DNA from 3 places in the Pseudomonas sp. REB1044 genome. Region 2 is predicted to be linked to each of the others. Evidence: riboswitches for the same ligand, from Rfam matches in the RefSeq annotation. Region 2 holds a riboswitch; each other region holds the start of a gene.
What was found. Region 2 has a riboswitch for cobalamin ahead of cobW (cobalamin biosynthesis protein CobW). Riboswitches for the same ligand answer to the same signal wherever they lie in the genome.

Region 1 (10,230 bases), 890 kb from region 2:
AGCGAGGCGTGTCGAGGCCGGCGGCTATAGCTTCGCTGGCTGGGAAGTTGAGTTCGAGGGTCACGCCGGAGGGGTCTTCGACGAACAGTTGATGCAGACCCAGGCTGGGAACCAGACGATCGCGCCAACGGTGACCGGCTGCCTTCAGTCGCTGGTGGAAGCCCTGCAGGTCGGTGGCCAGGAAGGCGATATGGTCCAGGGTTCCGGTACCTTCTGCCTGATCGCTTGCTCCGCCTAGATAGTCCAACAGACCGTGTGGATTGTCGGCGTCGATACCGATGATGTGCACCACGCCGAATTGCTGTTCGTCGTCCCCCAGGTACAGCCATACGCCTGGAAAATCGAACGGCGGGCGATAGCCCTCGCGCAGCCCCATCACGTCGATGTAGAACCGTCTGGAGGCTTGGAGGTCGGTGGTGCGAATCGAATAGTGAGCCAGTGTGTGCAAGGCCATGACGGGTGTCTCCGAAAAGGGCGCCGACCGCTGCAGTTACCTGAATCGGCAAGCGTTGGCGTGTAGCGGGTTCAGGGGTGGAAGGGATAGTCGGTGTAGCCGCAGGCGTCGCCGCCGAAGAATGACTCTGGGCTAGGTGCGTTCAAGGCGAGTCCCTCGCGGATGCGCCGTGGCAGATCAGGGTTGGCCAGGAACGCCCGGCCGAAGGCGATCATGTCGGCGCGCCCGCTGGCCAAAGCCTGCTCGGCGCTTTGCGGGTCATAACCGCCGGCGACGATAAGTGTCCCCAGCCATGACTCGCGCATGAGTGACATCATGTTGTCCCAGGCAGGGTCGTGCTCCTCTGCCCGGGTAGTTCCCACTACGGCGGGCTCTACCAGATGCAGGTAGGCCAGCGGCCAGCGGTTGAGTTGACGCGCGGCGTAGGTGAAGGTGGCTTCGGGCGTTTCGTCGCCCATGCCCATGAAACGCCCCATGGGCGTCATGCGTACGCCGACCCGCTCGGCGCCAATCTCGCCAACGACCGCCTCGACGACCTCTAGCAGAAGCCGCACGCGCGAAACGATGCTGCCGCCATAGCGGTCATTGCGCTGATTGCTGCTGCTATTGATGAACTGGTCGAGCAGGTAGCCGTTACCGGCATGGATCTCTACGCCGTCCATTCCGGCACGCAAGGCATTGCGTGCGGCGACGCGATAGTCGTGGATGATGGCGGCGATCTCCTCGATCGTCAGTTCGCGTGGCACGGGAATCTCGGCCCAGGTTCCATTGCCGTTGGCGTCGAGGATGAATGTCTGGCCGGGCACCGGTAGGGCGCTGGGACCAACCGGACGGCCGTTGTACGGTTGAAAGCAGGGATGGGACACGCGCCCCACATGCCAGAGCTGCATGAAGATCAGCCCCTGCTCCTGGTGAACGGCTTGGCTCACCGCACGCCAGCAGTGGACCTGCTTTTCTGTGTAGATGCCCGGGGTCCAGGCATAGCCCTGGCCCTGCTGCGAAATTTGCGTGGCTTCGGTGATGAGTAGCGCCGCACTGGCTCGCTGACGATAGTACTCAACGTTGAGTGGGCCTGGCGCCGCTGTGTGTCGATCAGCCCGGGAGCGCGTGAGCGGGGCCATGGCGATGCGGTGGGGGAGCGTGAACGGGCCAAGTTGCAAAGGGCGTAATAGATGCTGGGTCACGGTAGCGATCTCTGGGGTGTCACAGCAGGGATTTGCCCGAATCCGCGAGCGCAGACCGAGCGCTTTTTATGACTCCACGCTAATTGAATGCAGGTTTACTGATAATCCAGGTATTGGGCTAAGAATCTTTGCGTTTTTTGCGTAGAATGTCGGCCTGCTTATTGCGTGAGCGCTTGGCCGTGGCGGATTCAAAGACCGTCGCGATAAGGCTAAAACCGCTACTGGGACCAAAACCCAGCCAAGTCTCTGATTTGGCAGGCTCTATTTCCTTGCCCGATTGTGCCGCCCGTCCGCCAGGTATAGACTTTGCACACTTTCACCAAAGGTCCCCTTTGGTCCTCGCGACCGCCAGCCAGCATGAAACCGATCCAGTTGCCCCTGGGTGTGCGCCTGCGCGATGACGCCACCTTCATCAACTATTATCCGGGCGCCAATGCCGCAGCATTGGGCTATGTCGAGCGGCTGTGCGAAGCGGACGCCGGCTGGACCGAGAGTCTCATCTATCTGTGGGGCAAGCAGGGGGCAGGGCGCACGCACCTTTTGCAGGCTGCCACTCACCGCTTCCAGCAACTCGGCGAGCCGGCGGTGTACCTGCCGCTGGCGCAATTGCTCGAGCGTGGCGTGGAGTTGCTCGATCACCTGGAGCAGTACGAGTTGGTGTGCATCGACGACCTGCATGTGATCGCCGGCAAGGCCGATTGGGAAGAGGCGATGTTCCACCTGTTCAATCGCTTGCGCGACAGCGGCAGGCGTCTTTTGCTGGCGGCTTCCAGTTCGCCGCGCGAGCTGCCGATCAAACTGGCCGATCTCAAATCGCGACTCACCTTGGCGCTGGTGTTCCAGATGCGCGCCTTGTCCGACGAAGACAAGCTGCGCGCTCTGCAATTGCGTGCCTCGCGGCGCGGTCTGCACCTGACTGACGAAGTCGGACACTTCATTCTGACCCGTGGCACGCGCAGCATGAGTGCGTTGTTCGATCTGCTCGAACGTCTCGATCAGGCCTCCTTGCAGGCCCAGCGCAAGCTGACCATCCCCTTCCTTAAAGAGACGCTTGGCTGGTAGTTCTAGAGGTCGCCGACGCCTTAGAACACAGAAGTCACATTTTCTTCGATAAAATTTGCAAATGATTCCGATAGAAGGCATAGTTTCCCCCTTCCAACGGATTCCAGACACGGTCGTGCCCATGCTGAAGCGCTTCGCACCCCTCGTGCCCCTCGCACTCGTGACCCTGCTTTTTGGCTGCGCGGCCCAAGGCCCAGTTTCCCAGCCCCAGGATCGCCCCTCGGTGACCGCGCAGAGCGCGGCCAAAGCCAAGGCTTCGCACTCGTCGGTGTTCGACGAGGAAGACCTGGCCACCGAAGAAGACCTCCAGGCCTTTTCCCGCAATAGCAAACCCTACGAGCTCCCGGTGCTGGCTGACAGCATTCTCGAGCGTGGCATGGCGCTGATCGGCACCCGCTATCGCTTCGGTGGCACTTCGGAGCAGTCCGGTTTCGATTGCAGCGGCTTCATCGGCTACCTGTTCCGCGAAGAGGCGGGCATGAACCTGCCGCGCTCCACCCGCGAGATGATCAACGTTGACGCCCCTAAAGTGGCGCGCAACAAGCTCAAGCCAGGCGACCTGCTGTTCTTCAGCACCAATGGCCGTGGCCGTGTCAGCCACGCTGGCATCTACCTGGGCGACAACCAGTTCATCCACTCCAGCAGCCGCCGCAGCGGTGGCGTGCGCATCGACAGCCTCGGTGATCGCTACTGGAGCAAAACCTTCCTCGAAGCCAAGCGCGCCTTGGCCATGGCACCGACCACCACGTTGTCACGAAACTAATAGCATTTTGCTGTACTCTCAACACGGCGACTGGCTGAAAAGCGAGTCGCCGTGCGCATTTACGAATAGCGTCTAATCTAAATTCTCAACTCTTTCATCGGCTGCGGCCGATCGGTTTCAGACAGGTTCTGACCCATGGCGATCATGACGCGCTTCGCATTCCTCTCGATGGTGGCTCTGCTCGCCGCCTGTTCCAGCCGTGCTCCCACTCCGCCACCCGCCGTCAAGCCGCCGGTGGTCTTCGTCGATCAACCGTCCTCTTCGCCTGTGGCCGACGATGTGCTGATCCGTGCCATCGGTCTGGTGGGCACACCCTACCGCTGGGGCGGCAATACCCCGGACTCGGGCTTCGATTGCAGTGGTCTGATCGGCTATGTGTATCGCGATGCGGCAAACATCAGCCTGCCGCGTTCGACCCGCGAGATGATCGTCATGCGCGCGCCGACTGTGAACATCAACGCGCTGCAGTCGGGCGATCTGGTGTTCTTCGCCACCGCGGGCGGTTCCCGGGTGAGCCATGCCGGCATCTATGTGGGCGAGGGGCGGTTCGTGCATGCGCCGTCCAGCGGTGGCACCGTGCGCCTGGACTACCTGTCCAACAGCTACTGGTCCAGGGCCTACCTGCAGGCCAAACGAGTGCTCAATCCCTCGGGCCATCTGGCACAGAATCCCTAGCGGGCGGACGTGGGGCCGCTGACCGGCCCCTAGTGCTTCACGCCTGCTTGATCAACACCGCCACACCCGGGTGATACTGCCCTGCTTCGTTGTGCAGCTTGCGATAAGCGTAAGGGAAGTACCAGGCGATGGCGCAGGCCGTGTGCTTGCTCAGGTCGTCGACCATGTCCTGCAACTCTTCCGGGCTGGCATGCTGGCCGGCCTTCCACGGACTGATGAACAGAGCCCCCGCCTTGAACTGGCTGGGGTAGACCGACAGGCGCGCCAGTGCGGCGGTTTCTTGCAGGGCGGTGGCGAGGTCCAGTCGGGCGATCTTTGGCCAACGCTGCGCGGTAATCAAATGCAGGGATTGTTCGGCATCGGCGATGCACAGGTCGCAACGTCCCTCGCGGTCACCTTCGTCACGTTGTTTCTTGCCCTGATACTGCTGCAGCGTGACACGCTCGGCCTGCCAGGCGGCAGCGGCCAGCAGGCCGGCATTGGCCTGGGCGCCATGCCAGTAGGGGGCGTCGCTTTCACCGTGGATCTGATTGAAGCGGTCGATGCATTCGACCCAGCGCTCGAATACCGGTCGCAGGAACTCCAGGTGCGGGTTGTGGATGATCAAGCCTTGCATGACGCGTTCTCCTTTTATTTATGATCGCGTTCAGCCGATTGATGGCTATGTGATATCACTTCCTTGTTCTTCAGACAAGCGCCCTGAAGAGTCGTTCGCCATCCGTGTTCAATTGACGCTCCCGGTGCAACCCTCTAACCTTCGCCGCGTGTTTCAGGTGCTCTGCGGACAGCCTCCGGCAGAGTGAAACTGGGAAGCCGGTGGGCGCCGCAGGGCGCGAGTCCGGCGCTGCCCCCGCAACGGTAGGTGAGTCAAGGCCGCGCATGGCCACTGGGCAGAGTCCGGGAAGGCGCGCGGTTTCGGGCCAGAGCCCAACTCATGAGCCCGGAGACCGGCCTGTCACTGCCAACGGCATCACGGAGGGTGATGCGCGCGGTCCCGTGGTCTGTCCGCGGCCATTGCGTGCTCCCGTCTGCGCCTGCCTGCCTTGATTACCTGTCGCTGCCTGGTGCCCACCCGCGAGTGCCCGACCGGCGCGTCGACAGCTTGCGGAGTACCCACATGAGCGAATCCCCGAACGCGACGAACGCCACCTGGCGCGCATGCAGCGCAAGAAGGCGGTGATCGACGAACGCATCGCCAACTCCCCCAACGAATGCGGCCTGCTGCTGGTGCTCACCGGCAACGGCAAGGGCAAGAGCAGTTCGGCGTTCGGCATGCTCGCCCGTGCCATGGGCCACGGCATGCAGTGCGGTGTTGTGCAGTTCATTAAGGGCCGTAACAGCACCGGCGAAGAGCTGTTCTTCCGGCGGTTCCCCGAGCAGGTGCGTTATCACGTGATGGGTGAGGGCTTCACTTGGGAAACCCAAGACCGTCAGCGTGACATCGCTGCCGCCGAAGCCGCCTGGGAGGTGTCACGCGCGCTGCTGCAAGACCCTGGCGTGCAGTTCGTGGTGCTCGATGAACTCAACATCGCCCTCAAGCACGGCTATCTGGAGCTGGATCAGGTCCTGTCCGATATCCAGGCACGGCCACCGATGCAGCATGTCATCGTCACCGGCCGCGGCGCCAAGCCGGAAATGATCGAACTGGCCGATACCGTCACCGAGATGGGTATGCTCAAGCACGCCTTCCAGGCCGGAATCCGCGCGCAAAAGGGCGTCGAGCTGTGACCTCAGGCACTCGGCAATGCCCGGCGGTGCTGATCGCAGCCCCTGCCTCCGGCCAGGGCAAGACCACCGTCACCGCCGCCCTGGCGCGTCTGCATCGCAACCTTGGACGCCGGGTTCGAGTGTTCAAGTGCGGGCCTGACTTTCTTGATCCTATGATCCACGAGCGGGCCAGCGGCGCGCCGGTGTACCAGTTGGACATGTGGATGATCGGCGAGGCCGAAAGCCGTCGCCTGTTGTGGGAGGCGGCTGCCGATGCCGACCTGATCCTGATCGAAGGTGTGATGGGCCTGTTCGACGGCACGCCCTCGAGCGCCGATCTGGCGCGGCATTTCGGCGTGCCGGTGCTGGCGGTGATCGACGGCACTGCCATGGCCCAGACCTTTGGCGCCCTGGCCTTGGGTCTGGCGCGCTATCAGCCCGACCTGCCGTTTGCCGGCGTGTTGGCCAACCGCGTAGGCAGCCTGCGCCACGCGCAACTGCTCGAAGGCAGCCTGACCGAAGGCCTGCGTTGGTACGGTGGGCTTTCCCGCGAGCGCGGCATCGAGCTGCCCAGCCGTCATCTGGGGCTGGTCCAGGCCAGCGAGCTGAACGACCTGGACGCACGCCTGGATGCCGCTGCCGAGGCGTTGGGCGCCAGTTGCGATGCAGCCCTGCCGCCACCGGTGAGTTTCGTCAAACCGCCAGCCCAGCGGCGGCAGGCCAGCTTGGCCGGCGTGCGCATCGGCGTGGCCCGCGACGAGGCTTTCGCCTTCCTCTATGGCGCCAACCTTGATTTACTGCGCGACCAGGGCGCCGAACTGGTGTTCTTTTCGCCGCTGCATGATAGCCAGTTGCCGGTGGTCGACAGTCTGTATCTGCCGGGTGGCTACCCCGAGCTCCATCACCTTGCCCTGGCGGCCAACACGCCGATGTGCCAGGCGATCCGTGCCCATCATGCGCAGGGCAAGCCGTTGCTCGCCGAATGTGGTGGCATGCTTTATCTACTCCAGGCCTTGACCGACGTGTCCGGCGAGCGCGTCGAGCTGCTCGGCCTGCTGCCCGGCGAAGCGGTGATGCAGAAGCGTCTGGCCGCACTGGCGCTGCAGACAGTCGAGTTGCCCGAGGGTGCGCTGCGTGGCCACACCTACCATCACTCGCTGACCAGCACCGACCTGGTTCCCATCGCCCGGGGCCAGAGTCCCAACGGCGGACGCGGCAACGAAGCAGTCTATCGACAGGGCCGGCTGACGGCCTCTTACGTGCACTTCTATTTTCCTTCCAATCCAGAGGCGGCGGCGGCGCTGTTGCGACCATGAACCCACATGCCTTCAGTGCGGCCGAGCGCGCGGCGGTCTATCGCGTCATTGGCGAGCGTCGCGACATGCGTCACTTCATCGGCGGCGAGGTGGCGCCGACGCTGCTCGCCCGGCTGCTGGCGGCCGCGCATCAGGCACCCAGTGTCGGTCTGATGCAGCCGTGGCGTTTCATCCGCATCAGCCAGCCCACGCTGCGCGCGCGCATCCAGGCACTGGTGGAGCAGGAGCGAGTGCTCACCGCCGAGGCGCTCGGCGAGCGCTCCGACGACTTCATGAAACTCAAGGTCGAGGGCATCGGCGAGTGCGCTGAAGTGCTGGTCGCGGCCTTGATGGATCAGCGCGAGCCGCACATCTTTGGCCGTCGCACGCTGCCGGAAATGGACTTGGCCTCCATCGCCTGCGCCATCCAGAACCTGTGGCTGGCTGCACGCGCCGAGGGGCTGGGCATGGGCTGGGTGTCGCTGTTCGACCCGCAGGCGCTGGCCGAACTGCTGGGCATGCCGGCCGGTGCCCAGCCGGTGGCCGTGCTGTGCCTGGGCCCGGTGGCGCAGTTCTACGAGGCGCCGATGCTGGTGCTGGAGGACTGGGCCCGCGAACGCCCGCTGAGCGAGATGCTCTACGAGAACCAGTGGGGGACGCCGGCATGAGCATCGCCTTGCTGACCGTGGCGGGCGTCGCGCTGGACGCGCTGCTGGGCGAGCCGCAGCGACGCCATCCATTGGTGGCCTTCGGCAACTTCGCCGCCCGTTTGGAGCAGCGCCTGAACGCCGGCGGACGAGGGTGGCGCAGCCATGGGGTCAGCGCCTGGTTCCTGGCGGTGGTGCCGCTGACCCTGCTGGCGCTGATCCTGTCCTGGCTGCCGGTCATCGGCTGGTTGGTGGAAGCCTTGGCATTGTACTGCGCGCTGGGCATGCGCAGCCTGGGCGAGCACGTGCTGCCAGTGGCCCAGGCCCTGCGCCAGGGTGACCTGGACGAAGCGCGGCGGCGCGTGGGCTACCTGGTCAGCCGGGAAACCGCCGAGCTGGATGCTCCCGCCGTGGCCCGCGCCGCCACCGAATCGGTGCTGGAAAATGGCAGTGACGCGGTGTTCGCCGCGCTGTTCTGGTTTGTCGTGGCCGGTGCGCCCGGTGTGGTGCTGTATCGCCTGAGCAATACCCTGGATGCCATGTGGGGCTACCGCACGGCGCGCTTCGAGCGCTTTGGCTGGGCGGCGGCGCGCATCGACGATGCCCTGAACTATGTGCCCGCTCGTTTGGTGGCGCTGACCTACGCGCTGCTCGGCAAGACCCGTCTGGCGCTGCGCTGCTGGCGCAACCAGGCGCCGCACTGGGACAGCCCCAATGCTGGCCCGGTGATGGCCGCCGGCGCCGGCGCCCTGGATGTCGAGCTGGGTGGCCCGGCGGTGTATCACGGCGAGCTGCACGACCGTGCGCGGCTGGGTGAAGGGCTGGCGGCCGACGCCGACGCCATCGAGCGTGGCTGGAGCTTGGTGCAGCGCGGTGTCTGGCTGTGGTTGCTGGTGATCTGCCTGGGAGCCTGGCTGTATGCTTGAACACGGTGGACGTTTGTTGCGCGCGGTGCGCGAATACGGCATTGCGCGTCAGGACTGGCTCGACCTGTCCAGCGGCATCGCGCCATGGTCATTCCCCATTCCTGAAGTACCGGCGCAGGCCTGGGCGCGGCTGCCTGAAGTCGAGGACGGCTTGGAGCAGGCGGCGCGCAGCTACTACGGCGTGGCGCAACTGCTTGCCGTGGCCGGTTCGCAGGCAGCGATCCAGGCGCTGCCGCAACTGCGCCCGCGAGGTCGGGTCGGCGTGCTCTGGCCCTGTTACGCCGAGCATCCGCAGGCTTGGCGCCAGGCCGGACATCGCCTGCTGGAGCTCGACGAAACCCAGGTCGAGGACGCCCTGGACAGCCTCGATGTGCTGGTGCTGGTCAACCCCAACAACCCGACCGGACGCTGTGTGTCGCGCGAGCAGTTGCTCGACTGGCATGCGCGTCTGGCCCGGCGCGGCGGTTGGCTGGTGGTGGACGAAGCGTTCATGGACAACACGCCGGCCCTCAGCGTGGTCGATCAAGCCGGGCGCGCCGGACTGATCGTGTTGCGCTCGTTCGGCAAATTCTTCGGCCTGGCCGGTGTGCGGCTGGGTTTCGTGATGGCCGAAGCACCACTGCTGCAAGCACTGGCCCACGCGTTGGGGCCTTGGACGGTCAGTGGCCCGGCCCGTATCGTCGGCCAGGCCTGCCTGGACGACGTCGAGCAGCAACGGGCGCAGATCGAGCGCTGTGCTCAGGCCAGCGCGCGACTCGCCACGCTGCTCGAGGGCTGCGCGTTGCCGGTCAGCGGCGGTTGCGACCTGTTCCAGTACCTGCGCCATCCATGCGCCGCGCAGTTGCAGGACTTCCTCGCCCGTCGCGGTATTCTCGTGCGCCTGTTCGAGACGCCCTCGGCGCTGCGCTTCGGCTTGCCTGGCGATGCGGCGGACGAACAGCGCCTGCGTCAGGCCTTGCAGGCTTATCACAAGGAATCGGCATGACGACCCTCATGGTGCAAGGCACCACTTCCGATGCTGGCAAGAGCACCTTGGTCACCGCGCTGTGCCGCTGGCTGCTGCGCCAGGGCATCGCCGTGGTCCCCTTCAAGCCACAGAACATGGCCCTCAACAGCGCCGTGACCGCCGACGGCGGCGAGATCGGCCGGGCCCAGGCCGTCCAAGCCCAGGCCTGCAACCTGGCGCCGCACACCGACATGAACCCGGTGCTGCTCAAGCCCAACAGCGATACCGGCGCGCAGGTGATCGTCCATGGCCGCGCGGTGACCAGCATGAACGCGGTCGCCTACCACGACTACAAAGCCATCGCCTTGCAAGCGGTACTGGCTTCGCACCAACGCCTGAGTGCGGCCTATCCCGTGGTAATGGTCGAAGGTGCCGGCTCGCCGGCCGAGATCAACCTGCGGGCCGGCGACATCGCCAACATGGGCTTCGCCGAGGCGGTGGACTGCCCAGTGATTCTGGTCGCCGACATCAACCGCGGCGGGGTCTTCGCCCATTTGGTCGGCACCTTGGA
Region 2 (10,230 bases):
TCAGTGGCGGGACCACCTGAATCGCCGCCTCGTCGATTTCGCGGCGGCGTCCCTCGATTTCCACCACCGCCCGGCCACGTTGTACGTAGAGCAACTGGAACAGCTCGGCATGTCGGTGCGGCTTGATTTCCCAGTGGTGCAGGCGGCTACGGGCCGGAATCGACTCGCAGTGCAGCAGGTCGGTGCCAGGCCAGGTGTGGTTTTCGCCGTAGAGCTGGAACAGCGGCACGCCGGGAAGCGAGGATTTCATCGTGGGAACCTGTTCGCTGATCGCACAAGATTTTCGAAAGTGCAGTTTTTATATTGGATAACACAGCTTTTCAGCAGATTTCGCCAGTAAAAATACAGGGGCATACCCTAATCATCCGTGCCGGCTATTGCCAGTCCGGCACCGACAAGGCGAGACAACAACAATGAAAACCCAGGTTGCAATCATTGGTGCCGGCCCTTCTGGCCTGCTGCTCGGCCAACTGCTGCACCAGGCCGGTATCGACACGCTGATCCTCGAACGGCAGACGCCGGACTACGTGCTCGGGCGCATCCGTGCCGGCGTGCTCGAACAAGGCACGGTCGATCTGCTGCGCGAGGCGGGCGTCTCGGCGCGCATGGACCGCGAAGGGCTGGTGCACGAAGGCGTTGAACTGCTGTTCGGTGGGCGTCGCCAGCGACTGGACCTCAAGGCCCTGACCGGCGGCAAGACAGTGATGGTCTACGGCCAGACCGAAGTGACCCGCGACCTCATGCAGGCACGCGAGCAGAGCGGGGCGCCGATCTTCTACGGCGTCAGTAACGTCCAGCCCCAGGGCCTGAAGGATGAGCAGCCCTACGTCACGTTCGAGCATGAAGGTCAGGTGCAGCGTGTGGACTGCGACTATATCGCCGGCTGCGACGGCTTCCATGGCGTTTCGCGCCAGAGCATTCCCGAGGGCGTGCTCAAGCAGTACGAGCGGGTCTATCCATTCGGCTGGCTGGGGCTGCTGTCCGATACTCCGCCGGTCAACCACGAGCTGATCTACGCCCACCACGACCGTGGCTTCGTGCTGTGCAGTCAACGGTCTGCCACCCGCAGCCGCTACTACTTGCAGGTACCGCTGCAGGAGCGGGTCGAGGACTGGTCAGACGATCGCTTCTGGGACGAGCTCAAGGCGCGGCTGCCCGAAGAGGTCGCCGAGCGCCTGGTCACCGGCCCTGCGCTGGAGAAGAGCATTGCCCCGCTGCGCAGCCTGGTGGTGGAGCCGATGCAGTACGGCCACCTGTTCCTGGTCGGCGATGCGGCACACATCGTACCGCCCACCGGGGCCAAGGGGCTCAACCTGGCCGCCTCCGACGTCAATTACCTGTACCGCATCCTGCTCAAGGTCTACCGCGAAGGCCGCACCGATCTGTTGCAGCGCTACTCCGAGCTGGCGTTGCGGCGAGTGTGGAAAGGCGAGCGCTTCAGCTGGTTCATGACGCAGTTGCTGCACGATTTCGGCGAGCACAAAGATGCCTGGGACCAAAAGATGCAGGAGGCCGACCGCGATTACTTCCTGAACTCGCCAGCCGGCCTGGTGAACATCGCCGAGAACTACGTGGGCCTGCCGTACGAGGCCGTGTAGGGGGCGGCGTCAGGGTTCCAGCAGCGCCACCATCTGCGCATAGCCGCGCGCCTTGGCATGGGCCAGCGCGGTCACGCCGTCCTTGTCGGCGATCGTCGGGTCGGCGCCGGCGGCCAGCAGCCGTTCCACGATCTCGACGTGCCGAGGGCCGCCATCGCCGAGAATCACCGCCTCCAGCAGGGCGGTCCAGTGCAGGCGGTTGAGGTGGTTCACCTCGACCCCGGCGTCGATCAGCATCTGCACCGTGTCCACATGGCCGCGCTCGGCAGCCGGGATCAGCGCCGTGCCGCCATAGCGGTTGGTGCTGGCCAGGTCGGCGCCGTGGTCCAGGGTCAGGCGCAGGATCTGATTCAGGCCCCGCGCGCCGGAATACAGGTAGGGGCTGTCGTGGATGGCGTCCTTGGCGTTGACGTCCGCCCCGGCCTCGATCAATACCCGGGCCGCCTCGACATGGTTGCCATGGGTTGCCAGCATCAATGGTGTGCGACCTTGCGCATCGCGACGCTCAAGATCCACCGACTCTTTGAGCAGGCGGCCGATGGCGGGGGCATCGCCGCGCTGGGCGGCATACAGCAGGCGGGTGTCCATGGGCGAGGTCTCGGCGTGGGCCATAGGGCAGGTGAGCGCAGCCAGCAGGCAGGCGATGAGTGGCATACGCATGAGGCGGTCTCCTGGGTACGAAGGTTCATCCTAGGAGATCAGACGCAGCGGACTGAAACGAATTATCTGGATGACACGCAGTGGCTTTGCGAATACCTGCGCGATTGCCGGGGCGGCAGGGCTGTGTTAGAACGCCGTTCTTCCATTCGCGAATCGAATACTGCGATGCACACCAGCGTCAAACCGAATAGAGCGCTGTTCGACCTCGACTTGCTCCGCGCCATCGTCGTGGTGGCCGATTGCGGCAGTTTCACCACCGCCGCTGCTCGCCTGCACTCGACCCAGTCGACCATCAGCCAGAAGGTCCGCCGCCTGGAAGAGATGGTCGGCCATCGCCTGCTGGTGCGCGGTCACCGCGACGTGCTGCCCACCGACGCCGGCCAGACCCTGCTCGGCTACGCCCGGCACATGCTTGCGCTCAATGACCAGATGCTCGAGGCCCTGGCCGGGGCCTCGGTCGGCGTGACCGTGCGCTTGGGTGTACCCGAAGACTTCGTCGGCGGCCGTACCACCCATGCACTGTCAGCCTTCAGCCGCCAGTATCCGCAGGTCAAGCTGGAGGTCACCAGTGGCCTGTGCCGCGACCTGAGCCAGGCCTACGACAACGGCGAACTGGACCTGGTGCTGCTCAAACAAAGGCGCAACAGCCGCGAGGGCCTGGCTTGCTGGCCGGAGCCGCTGCAATGGATCGACAGCCTGCAGCTGCCCACCTTCGAGCTGGACCCGGTGCCACTGGTGACGTTCCCGCCGCGCGGCCTGTACCGCGAAGACATGATCCAGGCCATCGAGGGCATGGGCCGCCGCTGGCGCATCAGCTTCACCAGCTCCAGTCTGTCCGGCATCCAGGCGGCAGTCGCCAACGGCATGGGCGTGAGCCTCCTGCCACCGCGCGCAGCCACCGCCGAACACCGCGTACTGGGGACAGCGCAGGGGCTGCCGGAGGTGGACAGCTACGAGATCGTCATCGTCCATCGGCCCAGCGCCGACGGTATGGTCAAGGCCCTGGCCGATACGCTCAAGCAGCTTCTGGCCGGCGAAGGATGGTAGTGGCCGCCTGTCGGCGCGAGACGGTTGACCACCTGCGCCCCACTGCGTAGCCTTGCCGGTTCGAGGTTCTCCGGCCCGACCGGAGCTAAGACGGGAACGCGGTCCAAGCCGCGGCTGCCCCCGCAACTGTAAGCACTGAACAGGTTCGACACAGCCACTGCACGTGCGGGAAGGCGTCGAACTAACGGCCCGCGGCCGTGCAGTGCAAGCCAGGAGACCTGCCTCGTGACGTTTTCGACCTTCAACCGGGCGGGGTGATCCGGTGGCGAACGTGCCCGGCCGCTCGGCCGAGGCGCTCGTCCCGCATGCCCGCACCATTGCTGCCAAGGGCATTGCCACATGAAAACACTGGCCAAACTTCCGGTCACCATCGTCACCGGCTTCCTCGGCTCGGGCAAGACTACCTTGCTCCGGCACATGCTCGACAACGCCCAAGGCCGGCGCATCGCGGTCATCGTCAACGAATTCGGCGAGCTGGGCATCGACGGCGAGATCCTCAAGCAGTGCAGCATCGGCTGTAGCGAGGAAGAAGCCAACGGCCGCGTCTACGAGCTGGCCAACGGCTGCCTGTGCTGCACGGTGCAGGAAGAGTTCTTCCCGGTGATGCGCGAGTTGGTGGCGCGCCGTGGCGACCTGGACCACATCCTCATCGAGACCAGCGGCCTGGCGCTGCCCAAACCCTTGGTGCAAGCCTTCCAGTGGCCGGAAATCCGCAACGCCTGCACCGTCGATGCAGTGATTACCGTGGTCGACAGCCCGGCCGTGGCTGCCGGCACCTTCGCCGCCTATCCCGAGCAGGTCGATGCCCAGCGCAAACTCGACCCTAACCTGGATCACGAGTCGCCCCTGCACGAACTGTTCGCCGACCAGTTGGCCAGCGCCGACCTGGTGGTGCTGAACAAAGCCGACCTGATCGACGCCGAGGGCCTGGCCAAGGTCCGCGCCGAGGTGGCCGAAGAACTGCCACCGGCGGTCAAGGTGATCGAGGCCAGCAGCGGTCGTCTGCCGCTGGACGTGCTGCTGGGCCTGGACGCGCAAGCCGAAGCGCACATCGATGCGCGCCGCACCCATCACGATTCGCACCATGACGGCGAAGAGGACGACCACGATCACGACGCCTTCGACTCCATCTCCATCGACCTGCCCGAAGCCGACGAGCGCCTGCTGCTCGACGCGCTGGCGCAGTTGGTGGGCGAGTTCGGCATCTTGCGTGCCAAGGGTTTCGCCGCGATTCCCGGCAAACCGATGCGCCTGCTGATCCAGGGCGTCGGCACGCGCTTCGACAAGCACTTCGACCGTGCCTGGCGCGCCGACGAGCCGCGCATCACCCGGCTGGTGCTGATCGGTCAGGACCTCGATGCCGCCCAGCTCGAAGCGCGCCTGCGCCAGGCCCTGGGCGCCTGATCCATGCACCTGCTGCGGACCCAGCCCGGCGGCTTCGTGCCGGACGACAGCATTGCCGACCTCGGCCAGACCCCCGCCGACCTGGTGATTCTCTGCAGCGGTGATTCCCACCTGGCGCTGCTCGCCGACACCGCCGAGCAGTTGCCGGACGACTTTCCCAGCCTGCGCCTGGCCAATCCCATGCAGGTGCAGAACCATGCCTCGGTGGACCTCTACTTCGATCAGGTGCTGCGCCACGCCAAGGTGATCCTGCTGTCGCTGCACGGCGGCGTCGGCTACTGGCGCTATGGCGTGGAGCAACTGGTCGAACTGGCCGCCAGCGGTGTGCAACTGATTCTCGTGCCAGGCGACGACCGACCCGACCCCGAGCTGACCCGCCTGGGCACGGTGCCCGACGCTCAGGCCGAGCGGCTCTGGCACTTTCTGCGCCAGGGCGGTCGGGCCAATGCCCTGAACCTGTTCAAGTGCCTGGCCAACCAATGGTTGGGCCGCGACTATAGCTGGGACGCGCCGCAGCCGCTGCCGCGTACCAGCGTCTACCATCCCGACAAACCCGCCGCGCAGTTGCAGGACTGGTATGGCCACTGGCAGCCCGAACAGCCGGTCGCCCCGATCCTGTTCTACCGCTCGCACCTGCAGGCGGCCAATACCGGTTTCATCGACGTGTTCTGCCAGCGCTTGCAAGCCGCCGGGTTGAACCCCTTGCCGATCGCGGTTGCCAGCCTCAAGGAAATGGCGTGCCTGGAGCAGGTCCAAGCCTGGCTCGATGAGGTCGGCGCCGAGGTGGTGATCAACACCACCGGTTTTGCCCTGTCCAGTCCCGAGCGCCCTAATCTGCGACCGCTGCGCCGCGACGTGCCGGTGTTGCAGGCTATCTGCGCCCAGGACAATCAGCCCGGCTGGGAAGCCAGCGAGCAGGGCTTGGGGGCACGCGACCTGGCGATGCATATCGTGCTGCCGGAGCTCGATGGGCGCATCATCACGCGTCCCGTGAGCTTCAAGGACCTGGCCTGGCGCAGCGAACGCAGCCAGTCCGATGTGGTGTGCTACAAGGCCCACCCGGAGCGCATGGATTTCGTCGCCGAACTGGCGCGGCGCTGGGTCGAGCTGGCGCGCCTGCCCAATGCGCAAAAGCGCGTGGCGCTGGTGCTGGCCAATTACCCCACCCGTGACGGCCGGATCGGCAACGGCGTCGGCCTGGACACGCCAGGCGCGGCCCTGAACATCCTCAAGGCCCTGCAAGCCCAGGGCTATCCGGTGGCCGACCTGCCGTCGACCGGCACCGCACTGATCCACCGCCTGCTCGGCGGCGTGACCAACGACCTGGACCACCTCGACCAGCGCCCGTGTGCCCAGAGCCTGGCCCTGGACGACTATCTGGCGGCCTTTGCCGACCTGCCCGAAGCCAACCAGCGAGCAGTGCGCGAGCGCTGGGGGGCACCCGAGCAGGACCCCATGTTCCGCAGCGGGCGGATGATGGTGGCAGGACTGCGCCTGGGCCTGACCTTCGTTGGAATCCAGCCGGCGCGCGGCTACCAGGTGGACCCCAGCGCGGTCTACCACGATCCGGACCTGGTGCCCCGCATGGCTACCTGGCGTTCTATTTCTGGTTGCGCACGGTCTACGCTGCCGATGCGCTGATCCATGTCGGCAAGCATGGCAACCTGGAATGGCTGCCCGGCAAGGGCGTCGGCCTGTCCGCCGAGTGCTGGCCGGATGCACTGCTCGGCCCGTTGCCGAACATCTATCCATTCATCGTCAACGACCCAGGCGAGGGCGCCCAGGCCAAGCGGCGGACCCAGGCGGTGATCATCGATCACTTGATGCCACCGTTGACCCGCGCCGAAACCTACGGGCCTTTGCGCCATTTGGAGCAACTGGCCGACGAATACTATGAAGCGCAGTTGCTCGACCCACGGCGAGCCCGCGAGCTTCAGCGCGACATCGTCGAGTTGGTGAAGGCCAACCACATTGACCGCGACCTGCAGCTCGAAGGTCAACTGGACGATGCTGCGGTGTGGCTGCCGCGCCTGGACACCTACCTGTGCGACCTCAAGGAGTCGCAGATTCGCGACGGCCTGCACGTGTTCGGCCAGTCGCCCCAGGGTCGCCTGCGCAGCGACACGCTGCTGGCGTTGCTGCGGGTCGACCGTGGCGACGGTCGCGACGGCAATGCCAGCCTGTTGCGGGCGTTGGCGCGGGCGCTGCAACTGGACTTCGATCCGTTGGATTGCGACCTGGGTCAGGCCTGGGACGGACCACGTCCGGCGCTGCTGCAGGACGTGGTGACGAGTGCCTGGCGCACTCAGGGCGACACCCGCGAGCGTCTGGAGCTGCTTGCCCTGGCGTTGATCGAAGCGCGCCAGCGCGCGCCCGATACCCCGAGCTGGCAGGGTGTGCAGGCGGTGCTGCATGCGCTGCACGAGCAGGTCGCACCGAGCCTGGATGCCTGTGGCGATGCCGAAATCGACGGCCTGCTGGCGGCCTTGGCCGGGCGCTTCGTGCCTGCCGGGCCGAGTGGTGCGCCAAGTCGCGGGCGTCTGGACGTGCTGCCCACCGGGCGCAACTTCTATACCGTGGATGTGCGCAACCTGCCCACCACCACGGCCTGGAGGCTGGGCTTCGCCTCGGCCAACCTGATTCTGGAGCGTCACCTGCAAGAGCATGGCGATCACCTGCGCCAGTTGGGCTTGTCGGTGTGGGGGACGGCGACCATGCGTACCGGCGGCGACGATATCGCCCAGGCCATGGCCCTGATGGGCGTGCGACCGGTGTGGGCCACGGGCAGCCAGCGGGTCGATGACTTCGAGATCCTGCCGCTGAGTGTGCTCGACCGGCCACGGGTGGATGTGACCTTGCGCGTCTCCGGTTTTTTCCGCGATGCCTTCGGCAACCTCATCCGCCTCTTCGACGCAGCGGTGCAAGCGGTGGCGGCACTGGACGAGCCGGACGACCTCAACCCGCTGGCTGCCCGGGTTCGTGCCGAGCGTGAAACCCTGCTGGCGCAGGGCGTGGCGGCAGAACAGGCGCAGCGCCAGGCCGGCTGGCGGGTGTTCGGTGCCAAACCGGGCGCCTATGGTGCTGGGGTGCAGAACGCCATCGACGGGCGCTTGTGGCAGGCCCGCGCGGACCTCGCCGAGGTCTACCTGAACCATGGCGGCTATGCCTATGGCGGCGCCGACGAGGGGACTCCGGCACGCGCCCAGTTCGCCCAGCGCCTGGGCCAGGTGCAGGCGGTGTTGCAGAACCAGGACAACCATGAGCATGACCTGCTCGACTCCAACGACTACTACCAGTTCCAGGGCGGCATGCTGGCGGCTGCCGAAACCCTGGCGGGGGAGGCCGTGGCCAGTTACCACGGCGACCACAGCCAGGTCGATCGACCGCGCATCCGCACCCTGAAAGAAGAGCTGAACCGGGTGATCCGCGCCCGGGCGCTGAACCCCAAGTGGATCGACGGGGTCAAGCGTCACGGCTACAAGGGCGCCTTCGAGTTGGCCGCGACCGTGGACAATCTGTTCGCTTTCGACGCCACCACGCATCTGATCGACGATTACCATTACCAGGCGCTGGCCGATGCCTATGTGCTCGATCCTGGTACCCGCGATTTCATGCGCCAACACAACCCGCATGCCCTGCATGACCTGACCGAACGCCTGCTCGAAGCCCAGCAGCGCGGTTTGTGGCAGGCGCCGGGCGACTACCGCGAAGCCCTCGAGCAGCACTTGCTCGACGGTGAGGAACACGCCTGAGATGAGCGAACCCATACAGTTTCCGCTGGCCGCCGTGGTCGGCGCCGACGACCTCAAGTTGGCCCTGTGCCTGACGGCCATCGATCCGAAGATCGGCGGTGTGCTGATCGAAGGCCCGCGTGGCATGGCCAAGAGCACCTTGGCCCGAGGGCTGGCCGACCTGCTGGGTGACGGCCCTTTCGTGACCCTGCCGCTGGGTGCCACCGAGGAGCGCCTGGTCGGCACCCTCGATCTGGACGCCGCGCTGGGCCAGGGCCAGGCGCGCTTCTCGCCGGGGGTGCTGGCCCACGCCGACGGCGGCGTGCTCTATGTGGACGAGGTCAACCTGTTGCCTGACCCGCTGGTGGACCTGTTGCTCGATGTGGCCGCCAGCGGCACCAACCGCATCGAACGCGACGGCATTTCCCACCGCCATGCAGCGCGCTTCGTGTTGATCGGCACCATGAACCCCGAAGAAGGCGAGCTGCGTCCGCAGTTGCTCGACCGTTTCGGCCTGAACATTGCCCTGGAAGGGGTGCCGGCGCCGGCTGAGCGGCAGCAGATCATCCGCCGCCGCCTGGCCTTCGACAGCGACCCGCAGGCGTTCTGTGCGCAGTGGGCCCAGGCTCAGGCGCAGTTGCGCGATCGCTGCCGCGCGGCGCGCGAGCGTCTGTCCGATATTGCCCTGGACGACCAGACGCTGGCCTGGATCACCGAGCGTTGCTTCGCGGCGGGCGTCGATGGTCTGCGTGCCGACCTGGTCTGGCTGCGTGCCGCGCGTGCCCATGCCGTCTGGCGCGGCGCCGAGGCCATCGCCGAGGAGGACGTGGAGGCGGTGGCCGAATTCGCCTTGCGCCATCGCCGTCGTCAGACCCAGTCGCCAGAGACCGAAACACCGCCTTCCACAGGCAGTTCGGCAGCGCCGGGGCAGGGCGGTCAGGGCGATTGGGGGGCGTTGGCGGCGCAACCGGTGGCGGCCGAGGCGCGGCGTGAGGTGCCGAACTGGGCAAAAAAGCCCTGAGCATCCGCGCCCGCGCCGCTGCGGTCGCGGATGCCAGCCCGCGCAGCGACAAGCGCGTCGGTGCCAACCGTGGGCGTGCCCAGGCGGCTGCGCGCGGCCGTGTGGCGTGGGTGCCGACCTTGCTCAAAGGCAAGCCGCGGCGGCTCGACCAACTGTGTTGGCAGCAGCGCCTTGGGCAGGCGCCGCAGTTGTGGCTGGTGATCGTCGACGCCTCGGCCTCGACGCGCCGTCATCGCGCGTTGGCCCAGGCTAAAGGTTTGCTGGAGAGTTTCTTCGACCAGGCCTACCGCCAGCGTGCGCGTCTGACGCTGCTGACCGCCAGTGGCAACGCGCCGCGCTGGCAACGCCATGGCCTGAAAGCGTCCGCCGCGTTGCAGCCGTGGCTGCGTGAGCTGGGCGCCGGTGGCGGCACGCCGCTGCTGGCGGCGCTGGAGCAGGCACGGCAATGGTTGCAGCGCCGCGCCAAAGCCTACCCGCACGAGGTGCAGCGTTGCCTGGTGCTCACCGATGGCCGTCTGCAGCGCTGGCAAGCCCTCGCGCCTTGGCCATGCCCGTGCGAGTTGGTGGATATCGAAATGGCGCCGGTGCGTCTGGGTCGCGCACGGCAACTCGCCGCGCAACTAAAAGCGAACTATCAGCATATCGAGCAGTTCAAGCTGTGTTGAACAATTGACCGGCGCGACAATAAACCGCACCGTTTGAAAGTTGCCAGCCAGGCCATTGAAAGTTGCCCGCCTGACACAGGTGGATGTCAGACGGGCGGATAAGA
Region 3 (10,230 bases), 220 kb from region 2:
CCAGAACACCACGCCGGCCAACAGGACCGCCGATAGCACCAGCACTTGCAGGGCCAGTGAACGGTAGTTGCCCCACAGGCTATCGCTGGCGATGGTGCTGGTGCGCCAGCGGTTGATCAACTGGTCGAGTTCGTCCGGCGGAATGCTCAGCAGCGCCTTGTCCAGAATCGATTGCAGCACGGGCAGATCCGGTGACACGGCAAACGCAGCGACGGACTGTTCGTCGTCTTGCAAGCCAGCGATGCGCAGCTTGTCCTTGAACACGTGGGTGAGGTAATAGGCCGCGGCGATCTGGCTGATGAGCGCGACATCGGCTTCGCCCTTGGCCACCGACTCCATCATGGTCAGCGCGTTGTCGCTCTCGATGACCCTGGCCGCAGGGTAGCGTTGCAGCAGCGCCACGTGCGGGGAGGCGCCGCGCACCAGGGCGATGCGCTGATCGTCCAAGCGCTGTGTCAGCGGTGCGTTGCGGCGTACCACGCGCACCGTCGGGCTGACCAGATAAGGGCGGGTGAAGCGCACCCGCGAGGCACGTTCGCGACTGTAGTCGAGCGCACCGGCCATGTGGGCGGCACCCCTTGCCACCTCGTCGACCATGGCCGCCACCGAATCGCGCTCGACGATTTCGAAGCGCAGCCCGGTGCGCAGGCTGATCTGCTTGAGCACTTCCAGGGTGATGCCGGTTGGTTGCTGTTGGCTGTCATTGAAGGTCAGGGGTGCCAGGCTGGGATTGACCAGCACCTGCAGTGTCGGCGCCGTGACCAGCCACTGTTGCTCCTCGGCAGTGAGCGTGGCCAGACGACGTTGCAGTAGCAGGCTGGTGTTGCCGCTGGACCAGCGGCGCAGGATGCTCAGGCGTTCGCTGTCGGTGATGCGCTCCAGTGCCTGATCGACCAGCTTCAGCAGCCTGACGTTGTGCTGGTCCAACGCGAAGGCGAAGCTGCCGGCAGGCGTCGGCACGAAGTGATCGATGCGCACCAGACCTTGGTAGGCGCGGCCGATGGCGTAGTCCGAGCTGATCGCATCGCCGATATAGGCGTCGGCACTGCCCAGCGCCACGGCGCTCAGGCCGGCCTGGGTCGAGCGGTAGAGCTGTAGTCGGGCCTGGGGGTAAAGCGCACGCACCGTGCTGGCAGGCACATAGTGATCGACCATGGCCAAGGTCATTCCGGCCAGGCTTTGATCGTCGAGTTGAGGGCGGTCCTGGCGGGTCACGATCACCGGCAGATCGTCGGCGTAGGGGTGGCTCAGTGCCAGTTGGCCATCTTCCGCCTCGAAGCCGTTGGAGCTGCCGAGCAGGTCAATCTGGCCGCGCCGTAGTGCATCGATGGCCTCTGTACGGCTAGCGAAGCGCCGCACCGTGATCGCAATGCCCAACTGCTCGCCGATCAGACCGGCATAGTCGGCGCTCAGGCCTTCGTAGTCCTGCGGGCTGATGTTGATTTCAAACGGTGGATAGTCGGGCTGGGAGCTACCCAGCACCAGCACCTTGCGCTCATCGAGCCATTGCCGATCGTCCTGACTCAATACCAGCGCTGGGCTGGCACTGAGCGAGCGGGCCAGCAGTTGACGCGGCTGGCTGTCCGCCACGGCGGCTGCCGACACTGTGAGCGTCAGTATCAGCAACAGTCTGCGCAGCCAGGGCGTCATGGGCGCGGGCTCAGGTGATGTTGTTGCGTTTGGCCAGATCGACCATTTCCACCAGCGACTCGGTCTTGAGCTTATCGCCGATGCGGCCACGGTAGGTGCTGATGGTCTTGGCACTGAGGTTCATGGCGGTGCCGATGTACTTGTTGTTCTCCCCGCGTGAAAGCCGGCGCAGCACTTCCATCTCGCGGTTCGACAGACTGTTCAGGCGCACCGTCTCCGACTCAAGTGTGTTGCTGTTGACCGACATCTGCGGAAACGTCGAATAACCCTTGACCAAGGCCTTGAGCGCGAACAGCAGGGCGTCGAGGTCTTCGTCTTTGTTGACGAAGGCCGCGATGCCGGCATCCAGGCAGCGGCGTACGTACAGCTCGGAAGATTGCCCGGTCAGGACCATGATCTTCGGCGCCGGCTCCAGCATCTGCAGGCGCTTGATCACCTCCATGCCGTCCAGCCCCGGCAGACCGATATCGAGGATCACCACCTTGGGTGAGAGCTGACGCGCCATTTGCACGGCCTCGATCCCGTTTCCGGATTCGCCGACCACCTCGAAGCGTTCGCGCTCGAGCAGAATGCGCACGGCCAGGCGGACGGTTGGGTGATCATCGACCATCAGTACGGTGGTCATGGGCAAGCTCCTGTAAGAATTTATGTTCGTTCCTGGCATTACCCAGGAATGCGTCTGTAGGGCCAATCTGGCTGCGCGCACGATACGTCCATCAGAACGCTTTGATAATGGCGAGTATAGGCGTGTGGAAAAAGCCGCCACAGGATGTAGATATTCCCTACAAAAGCGGCTGAGGATGTGGGATTGAGATGACGCTCGCGGCGAGCGCTATCGCGAGCGTGTAGGACGCGGCCTAGACAGGGAAGGCGCCCGGTCAACTGAGCGGCCGGTAGAGGTGGGCGTGGCCTGCCCGGTAGAGCGCCGATTCAGAGAACGGTGCATCGCCCAGGACATGGCCGACCAGAATCAGCGCGGTACGCCGAAAACCCTTCGCTGCCACACCCTCGACAATATCGGCGAGTGTGCCGCGCACCCAGTCCTGATCCGGCCAAGTGGCCCGGTGGACCACGGCAACCGGGCAATCGGCGCCGTAATACGGCAGCAGTTCGGCGACGATCTTCGGCAGGTGACGCACTCCCAGGTGGATCGCCAGCGTGCTGCGATGGCGTGCCAGGTCAGCCAACTGCTCGCCAGCGGGCATGGGCGAGGCATCGGCGTAACGGGTGAGGATTACCGTCTGCGCCACATCCGGCAGCGTCAGCTCGCAGCCGAGCAAGGCGGCGCTGGCGGCCGTGGCGGTGACGCCCGGGATGATCTGGTAGTCGATCCCCAGTTCGCGCAGATGGCGTATCTGCTCACCGATCGCCCCATATAGGCTCGGGTCGCCACTGTGCACGCGAGCCACGTCCAGGCCTTGCTGGTGGGCATCGTGCATGGCGTCGACGATCTGCTGCAGATGCAGTTCGGCGCTATTGAGTACGGTGCGAGCGCTATGGCCCTCGAGCACCGCTGCCGGTACCAGGGATCCCGCGTAGATGATCACCGGACATTGGCGGATCAGGCGCTGGCCCTTGACCGTGATCAGCTCGGGATCGCCGGGGCCGGCCCCGATGAAGTAGACCGTCATGAGACTTCCTTGGGTAGGAGAAGCAGTGCTAGCCGTTGCAGGCAATTGCCAGGGTAGCGTTAGCGAACACTTGGCGGGAAATGCGCAGGCGCGGCTGATCCCCCTGACCGCCGGCCAGTGCCAGTGCCGCGCTTTCGGCGACGCCCCAGCAGCCCGTGGTTTTGTGGGATATTTCTGAGCGGTGGCTGAGCTGGTTCAGGAAGGGCCGCAGTTGTTGCGCGTCGTAGCACACCAGAGGCAGGGCCAGGCGCCGTGACAGCGCGCTCAGACCCGGCTCATCGGCCTTCAACGCAATACTGGCGATTCCGCGCACGGCCGTGATGGCCAGGCCGTGGGCCGCGAGGCTGCGCCGTAGCAGGTGCTCCAGCACCTCGACAGAGCACCCTCGGCGGCAACCGAAGCCTGCGTACAGCGCGCTCATCAGGCCTGAGCGGAACGACGGTAGAGCCAGGCGCTGAGCAGGCCCAACGCAATCCAGAACGCCGCGTTGGTCAACCAGGAGGCCACTTTGAATTGCGCTTCGAGTGCTTCGGGCGCCAGGCTCTCGTGTACCTCGGGCTGAGGGGCACCGATCAGGTGGGGAACGACCAGCAGCGCGGCGCCCAGTACCTTGACCAACCAATGCCGGGCAAACACCAACAGGGCCAGGCCCACGGCTGTGGCCGCTGCGGTGCCGATCCACCAGGTCTGGCGCTGGCCCAGGTCGGCAGCGGCCGTGCCCGGCAGCTCCGGCGGCAGGCCCAGCGTCGGTGCCAGGCAGAACACTGCGAAGCCGCCCAGGCCCCACAGGGCACCCGTGCTGACGCGTCCCGGCTCGCGCAGGCTGTACAACGCGGCGAGGATCAAGGCGAACCCGACCGCCACCACCAGGTTGCCGCCGGTGGTCGATAACACACGCTGCCAGCCATCTTCCGGAGACCAGGCTTCGCTGTCGTGCTCATGGGCAGCCACGGCTTGGCCTGCAGCGTGCTCATGCTGTTCGGCCGGGGCTGCGCTTTCGTAGGTTTCGGCCTGAAGAATCAACGGGGCCACCCAGAAGCTCTGTAGCAGGGTCAGCAGCAGGGCAGCGAGCAGGCCACTGAAGCCTGCGGTGCGGGCAATACGCGTAATCATCGCTGGACCCTCAATGGCAAGGGAAGGCGGCGCTGTGGCGGGTGTCGTGGGCCGCGTTATGCACGGCCTCCAGGTGTGAGAACCCGGCGAAGTAGACCAGGCACAGGCCCAGCAGACTGGCACCGATGGCGACCACCAGGCGTTGGCTGAGACTGACGGGCGTGGCAATGCTGTGTTTGGCGCTGGTGACGGACATGACGCATTCCTCTGCTTTTTTCATGGCGACAGCAAGCGCGGCGAGCCCGGAGCGACAACGTCCAGGAATCGGCAACAGCGCCCGCCCACCGCGGGGTGTGATGACTGAGCGTCGGGCCGGTCTCCGGGCTGGCGAGCAGAAGCAAGGCCTCCAACAGCAGCGTCACCTTCCCATGCCTTGGACACAGTGGATCAGACGCTCGCTCGCTTACCGTTGCGGGGGCAGCACCGGACTGATCGAACCCTGGAATGGGCCTCGACGCACCGGTTTCCCGTTTCACCCCTGCAAGGGGCACCCGACGTAAGGGTGTAAGCAGATCACGGTCATGCGCGCGCCGTCAATTCTTGTTACCAAATACCCTCGCCATGGACGGGCTTTGTGCACAGGCGTCGCACTTTTTTACATTTGCAGGCTCTATGCAGGGCCTGGCTGCGCCGATTCCCGGCTTGGCCGCTGACCCGGACCACGGTGCCGATGCCTGTTCCTGCTCTTCGTCATGGCGCTCGCCTGTTGCTGGTGGGCACGTTGATCACCCTGTGCGCGTGTACTCGCCAGGAGGGTCAGGATGTCTTCACCCAGTTGGGCAATGGCCATCCCAGCGAACTGTTCCAGACCAGCGTCGACCGCATGGCGACCCTGTCGATGCGCGACAACCTGCAGAGCCTCTATCTGCTGATGAACAAGCTGTACCTGCGCAACCCCAACCAGTGGCGTCAGTCCGGCTACCTGGACGCTGCCACCGCCGAGCGGCAGATCCGCCAAGCCATCGAGCAGCGCCAGCCGCTGGCGCAACTGGGCCAACGCCGTGACCTGGCGGCCCTGAGCTATGCCTTGAGCCCCGAGTTTCGCGGTGACCGGGTGGGCGCCTTCATCTATGCCATCGGCAGCATGCTGGTGACCGCCCATGGCGGGCGCACCGAGTTCTACATGACCGACGCCATCGATCCATTGTTCGTCAACAACGCCGCGCGCAACATCGAGAAGGCTACCTGGATGCTCAGCCAACGCCAGGACGCCAACGGCGTGCTGCTGTTGTTCTCCAACGAGATTTCCGAGGAGGGCAGCAACCTGAGTTTCGCCGTGGAGTTCGGCAAGATCGTCGCGCGCCTGGACCTGCTGGCGCAGATGCTCGACGAGCGCTATCGGCGCATTGGCCTGAACTACGCCCAAAGCCTGTTGCTGATGAACTTCCTGCCCGTGCAATGAGCCGCCGGCGGCCCTACAGCAAAGCTTCGATGGCGCGCCGATAGCGCTGGCCCGCCAGGCTCATGCTGTTATTGTGGGTCGCGCCGGGCACCAGCAGCAGAGCCTTGGGCTCCTGGGCGGCGTCGAACAGGGCCTGGCTGAAGCGCGGCGGCACGTAGCGATCGTCCAGGCCATGCACCAGCAGCACGGGCAGGCCGACTTCGCCGATCTTGCCCAGCGAGTCGAACTTCTGCGACAGCAACCAGCGCACCGGCAGGCTGGTATTGGCCACGGCAGCGGCGACGTCGCCAAGTGTCGTAAAGGTCGATTCCAGAATGAGGCCGCGTGCGGGCACTGGCGTGCCGTCGCTGCGGGCCTGCCGGGAAAGTTCGGAGGCCAGTTCAACCGCCACGGCGCCACCGAGCGAGTGGCCGAAGATCAAGCGCTTGCCCGGCACCGGCTGCAGTTGGGCAAAGCGGTCCCAGGCGATGCGCGCGTCTTCGTAGACCGTGGTTTCCGACGGCAGGCCGCCCCGGCTCTGGCCGAAGCCGCGGTAGTCCACCGCCAGTACCGAGTAACCCATGGCATGCAGTTGCTGGATGCGGAACAACTGGCCGGTCAGGTTCCAGCGTACGCCATGCAGATAAAGGATCGCCGGTGCATCCGCGCGTTTGGCAGGCCACCACCAGGCATGCAGGCTCTGCCCCTGGGTGAAGCTGCGCGCACGCAAGTCCAGCTCCTGTACGCCAGCCGGCAGGCCATGGAACCAGCTGGCTTGACCGGGTTCGATACGAAACACCAGCTCACGCTCTTTATGTTGCAGCACGGCGCAGCCCGTTGGCAGGCCGATCACCAGCAGGGCCACGGCCAGCCAGGTGAACCAGCGGCGTTTGAGATGAGAGAACAGGGTGGCGGTCATGAATAAGGTCGCAGGACAAGGCACCGAAGCGTTTTAGCAGAACCTCGCTGCTGGCTGTAGGAAATTTTCCCCGAGCGGTTCGGCGACAGGGTTACAAGCTGTGTCGCTCACGGCACAACAGCCAGGCCGGTCCTTGCTCGCAGTGGCGTAGGAGGGTTAGCTTTCTCCGATACTGTCAATGGAACGCTGATCGTGGACTCGATTACCCAAGCTGTATTGGGCGCGGCGCTGCAGGGCACCTTACTCGGCCGTCTGCAGGGGCGCCGTGCGCTGGTCTATGGCGCGGCATTGGCCACTGTGCCGGACCTGGATGTGGTGATCCACTACGCCGATCCGGTGTCGCAGATGACCTATCACCGCGGTTTTTCCCATTCGATCTTCGTCCTCACTGGGGTGGCCTTGCTGCTCGCCTGGCTGGTGGCCTGCATCGGTCGGCGCCGCAGGCCAGACGCAGGCTACCGCTGGCCGCGACTGTTCGTGGCGTTCTGGCTGGTGCTGGTCACTCATCCGCTGCTGGACGCCTTCACGGTCTACGGCACCCAGTTGTTCTGGCCGCTGACACTGACGCCGCTGAGCTGGGCCGCCGTGTTCATCATCGACCCGATCTACACCTTGCCCTTGCTGATGGCCGTGGCTTACGCCTTCTGGCGCGGGCCAGGGCGCAGAGCCCGGGGTTTGATGACGGCGGCGTTGATCTTCAGCACGGCGTACCTGGGTTTTGGACTGGCCGGGCGCATGACCGTCGAACGGCGCTTCGAACAGGCCTTGCAGGCGCAAGGCGTGGCGCCGCGCGAAGTTCGCGCCATGCCGATGGCGTTCAACAACCTGCTCTGGCGAGTCCTGGCCAAGACTGAGGACGACGGCTATTACGAAGGGTGAGCAGTTTGTTCGACCGCGAGCCGCCGGAGATGCAATACCTGTCGTTGAATACGCCACTGGCCAAGGTGTTGCAGGACGACCCGTTGTACACGCGTCTGCGCTGGTTTACCGATGACTGGCTGCGCTACGACGTGGTCGGCAGTACGCTGGTAGTCACCGACCTGCGCATGGGGATTCCCGGTAATTACAATTTCCGCTTCGCCATGGCCCGTCGCGACGCACAAGGTCAGTGGCAGGTCGAAACGCCGTCGCGCTGGCGCGACAATGGCACTTCGATGTTCAACGGCGGTGATCTGGCGCTGATCGGGCGGCGCATCTTCGACCAGCACCCGCCGCTGCCGTTGCAGGCGTGGACGGCACGGGCGATGGCGCCTGCGGCAGCGTCCGGGGTGTCTCGCTGAACGGTCGCTCGGCCGGGCTCGACCTGGTCAAGTGGGTGGCCATCCTCAGCATGGTCGCCGATCACCTGCGTTACCTGTGGCCCGAGGCCGTCGATCTGTTCGTCACCGGTCGGCTGGCGTTCCCGTTGTTCTGTCTAGTGATCGCCTGCCATGTGATGCGCGTGCCATCGGGGCAGTTGTACCGCTCGACCCATGCGCGCTACCTGGCTTGGATGCTGGCGTTCTGCATGCTCTCGGAGCCGCCTTATCGCTGGCTGGACACGGGAACAACGACTTTCAGCGTGATGCCGACGCTGACCTTGGGCCTGCTCTGCGCATGGGGTGTGCATCATCCACAACGGCTGGCGCGGCTGGCAGCAGTTTCGGCGGTGCTAGTGGCATGGCTAACCCGTGATCGGTTGATGTACGGGCTGCCGGGCGTGTTACTGCCCGCCGGTTGCCTGTTGCTGTGGAACGGACTGCGGGTGGGATTCGTGTTGCCGATGGTGTTGGCCATCGCCGGCAACATGACCAACAGTTGGCTGGCCTCGCATCTGGCACAGCCCTTCACATGGATGGTAATGGCCAGCGCTGCCTTGGCGATTCCCCTTGGGTGGCGAATGCTTGCGTGCAACCGCTGGCGCATCAGCCCTGTAGGACGTTGGGCCTACGGGTTCTATCCGTTGCATCTGCTGGTGATCAAGGCGGTGCTGATCATGCGTGTGTCCGGCACCGGGTGACGGTAGGCGTTGGGCTCAGGCGCCCGAGTCAGGGTCGACACGTGGCACGGTGGGATGCTTTTCCTGATCATCGTCGGTGAGGTTAGGTGCCGCGTCGGGGTCGTCGACGCGGTCGTTGCGCTGTTCAGGATCCAGGTCAGGCCATTCGGTCTGCGCATCGCCGCCACCCATCCGGTGTTTGTCGTTCATGGTATTCACCTCGAGACTCTCGCTGTACCGCAGGCTGGAAAAAGGCCTGCCCGCAGGCAGGCCAACACAGGAGTGAGGGGCAGCCCATTGGCCGCCCTCATAGGCTGTGAGTCAGCCGACACCCGCAGTGTCCATGCGAACGCTCAAGGGGCCGACCGACGGTGCTGTTCGTCCACTGCCCACCCGCCGCCCAAGGCCACATACAGGTTCACCTCGGCGAGCAGTTGTGCCAGTCGGTCATCGATCAGCCCCTGGCGCGCGCTGAACAACGAACGCTGCGCATCGAGGAAGGTCAGGCTGCTGTCCACTCCCGCCCGATAGCGGTTGCTCGCCAAGTCGTAGTAGTGCTGAGTGGCGTCCACCAGGTCGCGCTGCGCCAGCAGTTGCCGACGATAGGTCGAACGCGCAGCCAAACCATCGGACACCTCCTGGAACGCGGTCTGGATGGATTTTTCGTAGCGCGCCACCTCGAGTGTTTTCTGCAGTTGCGCATAATCAAGACTCGCGCGCAGGCTGCCGGCGTTGAACAGTGGCAGGCTGATTTGCGGCTGGAACAGCCACGTGCCGCTGCCGCCGTCGAACAGCCCGGAGAGTTCGCGGCTGGCACTGCCGGCGCTGGCAGTCAGGCGAATGCCAGGGAAGAAGGCAGCGCGCGCTGCTCCGATATCCGCGTTGGCCGCGCGCAGACGGTACTCGGCCTCGAGAATATCGGGCCGCCGTTGCAGCAGATCGTCGGACAGCCCGGCGGGTAGCTCGACCACCTGTTCGGCCGCCAGCGGCAAGCCCGGCAGGCGCTCGTCGAGCGTTGAGCCCACCAGCAGGGACAACTGATTGACGTCCTGGGCGACCTGGCGCTGGTAGCGAGCAACCGCCGTACGGCCCGTCTCGACGCGGGTCTGGGCTTGCAGCACCTGCAAGGCCGACACGCTGCCGGCACGACGCTGACCTTGGGTCAGGTGCAGACGCTGTTGATCGGCCTCCAGGGTCTGGCGTGACAGCGCCAGCAATTCCAGGTCGGCGCGCCAGGTCAGGTAGCTGCTGGCGACGCTGGCCACCAGGGTGAGTTGCACGCTGCGGCGGGCCTGTTCGCTGGCCAAATAGGTCAGCAGGGCCTTGTCGCTAAGGCTGCGCAGGCGGCCGAACAGGTCGAGCTCGAATGCACTCAGGCCCAACGTGGCGGAGTAGGTCTGGCTGATGGCGCCGTCATCGCTGCCGGTCATCCGCCGTGGCAGGTACTGGCGCTGGCCTTGGGCATCGGCGAAGAGGTGCGGCAACTGCTCGGCGCGCTGGAGGCGAAATTGCGCACGGTAGGCCTGGACGTTGAGCGCCGCCACGCGCAGGTCGCGGT

Region 1: linked by a shared signal. The riboswitch ahead of cobO (cob(I)yrinic acid a,c-diamide adenosyltransferase) and the one ahead of cobW (cobalamin biosynthesis protein CobW) in region 2 are both predicted to bind cobalamin.
Region 3: linked by a shared signal. The riboswitch ahead of GKC70_RS11490 (CbtB-domain containing protein) and the one ahead of cobW (cobalamin biosynthesis protein CobW) in region 2 are both predicted to bind cobalamin.

The regions. Positions count from the first base shown of each region.
Region 1 is NZ_CP046139.1:1,418,308-1,428,537, forward strand. Features, by position in the region: gene GKC70_RS06635 (VOC family protein) at 1-454, opposite strand, end outside; gene GKC70_RS06640 (alkene reductase) at 526-1,638, opposite strand; gene hda (DnaA regulatory inactivator Hda) at 1,996-2,700, shown strand; gene GKC70_RS06650 (C40 family peptidase) at 2,822-3,463, shown strand; gene GKC70_RS06655 (C40 family peptidase) at 3,599-4,138, shown strand; gene GKC70_RS06660 (hypothetical protein) at 4,176-4,754, opposite strand; cobalamin riboswitch at 4,893-5,109, shown strand; gene cobO (cob(I)yrinic acid a,c-diamide adenosyltransferase) at 5,297-5,866, shown strand; gene GKC70_RS06670 (cobyrinate a,c-diamide synthase) at 5,863-7,161, shown strand; gene bluB (5,6-dimethylbenzimidazole synthase) at 7,158-7,808, shown strand; gene cbiB (adenosylcobinamide-phosphate synthase CbiB) at 7,805-8,713, shown strand; gene cobD (threonine-phosphate decarboxylase CobD) at 8,706-9,698, shown strand; gene GKC70_RS06690 (cobyric acid synthase) at 9,695-10,230, shown strand, end outside.
Region 2 is NZ_CP046139.1:2,308,856-2,319,085, forward strand. Features, by position in the region: gene GKC70_RS10750 (helix-turn-helix domain-containing protein) at 1-250, opposite strand, end outside; gene pobA (4-hydroxybenzoate 3-monooxygenase) at 414-1,598, shown strand; gene GKC70_RS10760 (ankyrin repeat domain-containing protein) at 1,608-2,210, opposite strand; gene GKC70_RS10765 (LysR substrate-binding domain-containing protein) at 2,424-3,305, shown strand; cobalamin riboswitch at 3,352-3,546, shown strand; gene cobW (cobalamin biosynthesis protein CobW) at 3,645-4,709, shown strand; partial or broken gene cobN (cobaltochelatase subunit CobN) at 4,713-8,461, shown strand; gene GKC70_RS10780 (AAA family ATPase) at 8,463-9,461, shown strand; gene GKC70_RS10785 (VWA domain-containing protein) at 9,563-10,126, shown strand.
Region 3 is NZ_CP046139.1:2,529,581-2,539,810, forward strand. Features, by position in the region: partial or broken gene GKC70_RS11465 (transporter substrate-binding domain-containing protein) at 1-1,650, opposite strand, end outside; gene GKC70_RS11470 (response regulator transcription factor) at 1,661-2,275, opposite strand; gene cobM (precorrin-4 C(11)-methyltransferase) at 2,529-3,281, opposite strand; gene GKC70_RS11480 (cobalamin biosynthesis protein) at 3,310-3,702, opposite strand; gene GKC70_RS11485 (CbtA family protein) at 3,702-4,394, opposite strand; gene GKC70_RS11490 (CbtB-domain containing protein) at 4,405-4,590, opposite strand; cobalamin riboswitch at 4,687-4,904, opposite strand; gene GKC70_RS11495 (hypothetical protein) at 5,065-5,796, shown strand; gene GKC70_RS11500 (alpha/beta hydrolase) at 5,810-6,694, opposite strand; partial or broken gene GKC70_RS11505 (metal-dependent hydrolase) at 6,887-7,974, shown strand; gene GKC70_RS11510 (TraX family protein) at 7,923-8,693, shown strand; gene GKC70_RS11515 (hypothetical protein) at 8,709-8,882, opposite strand; gene GKC70_RS11520 (efflux transporter outer membrane subunit) at 9,026-10,230, opposite strand, start outside.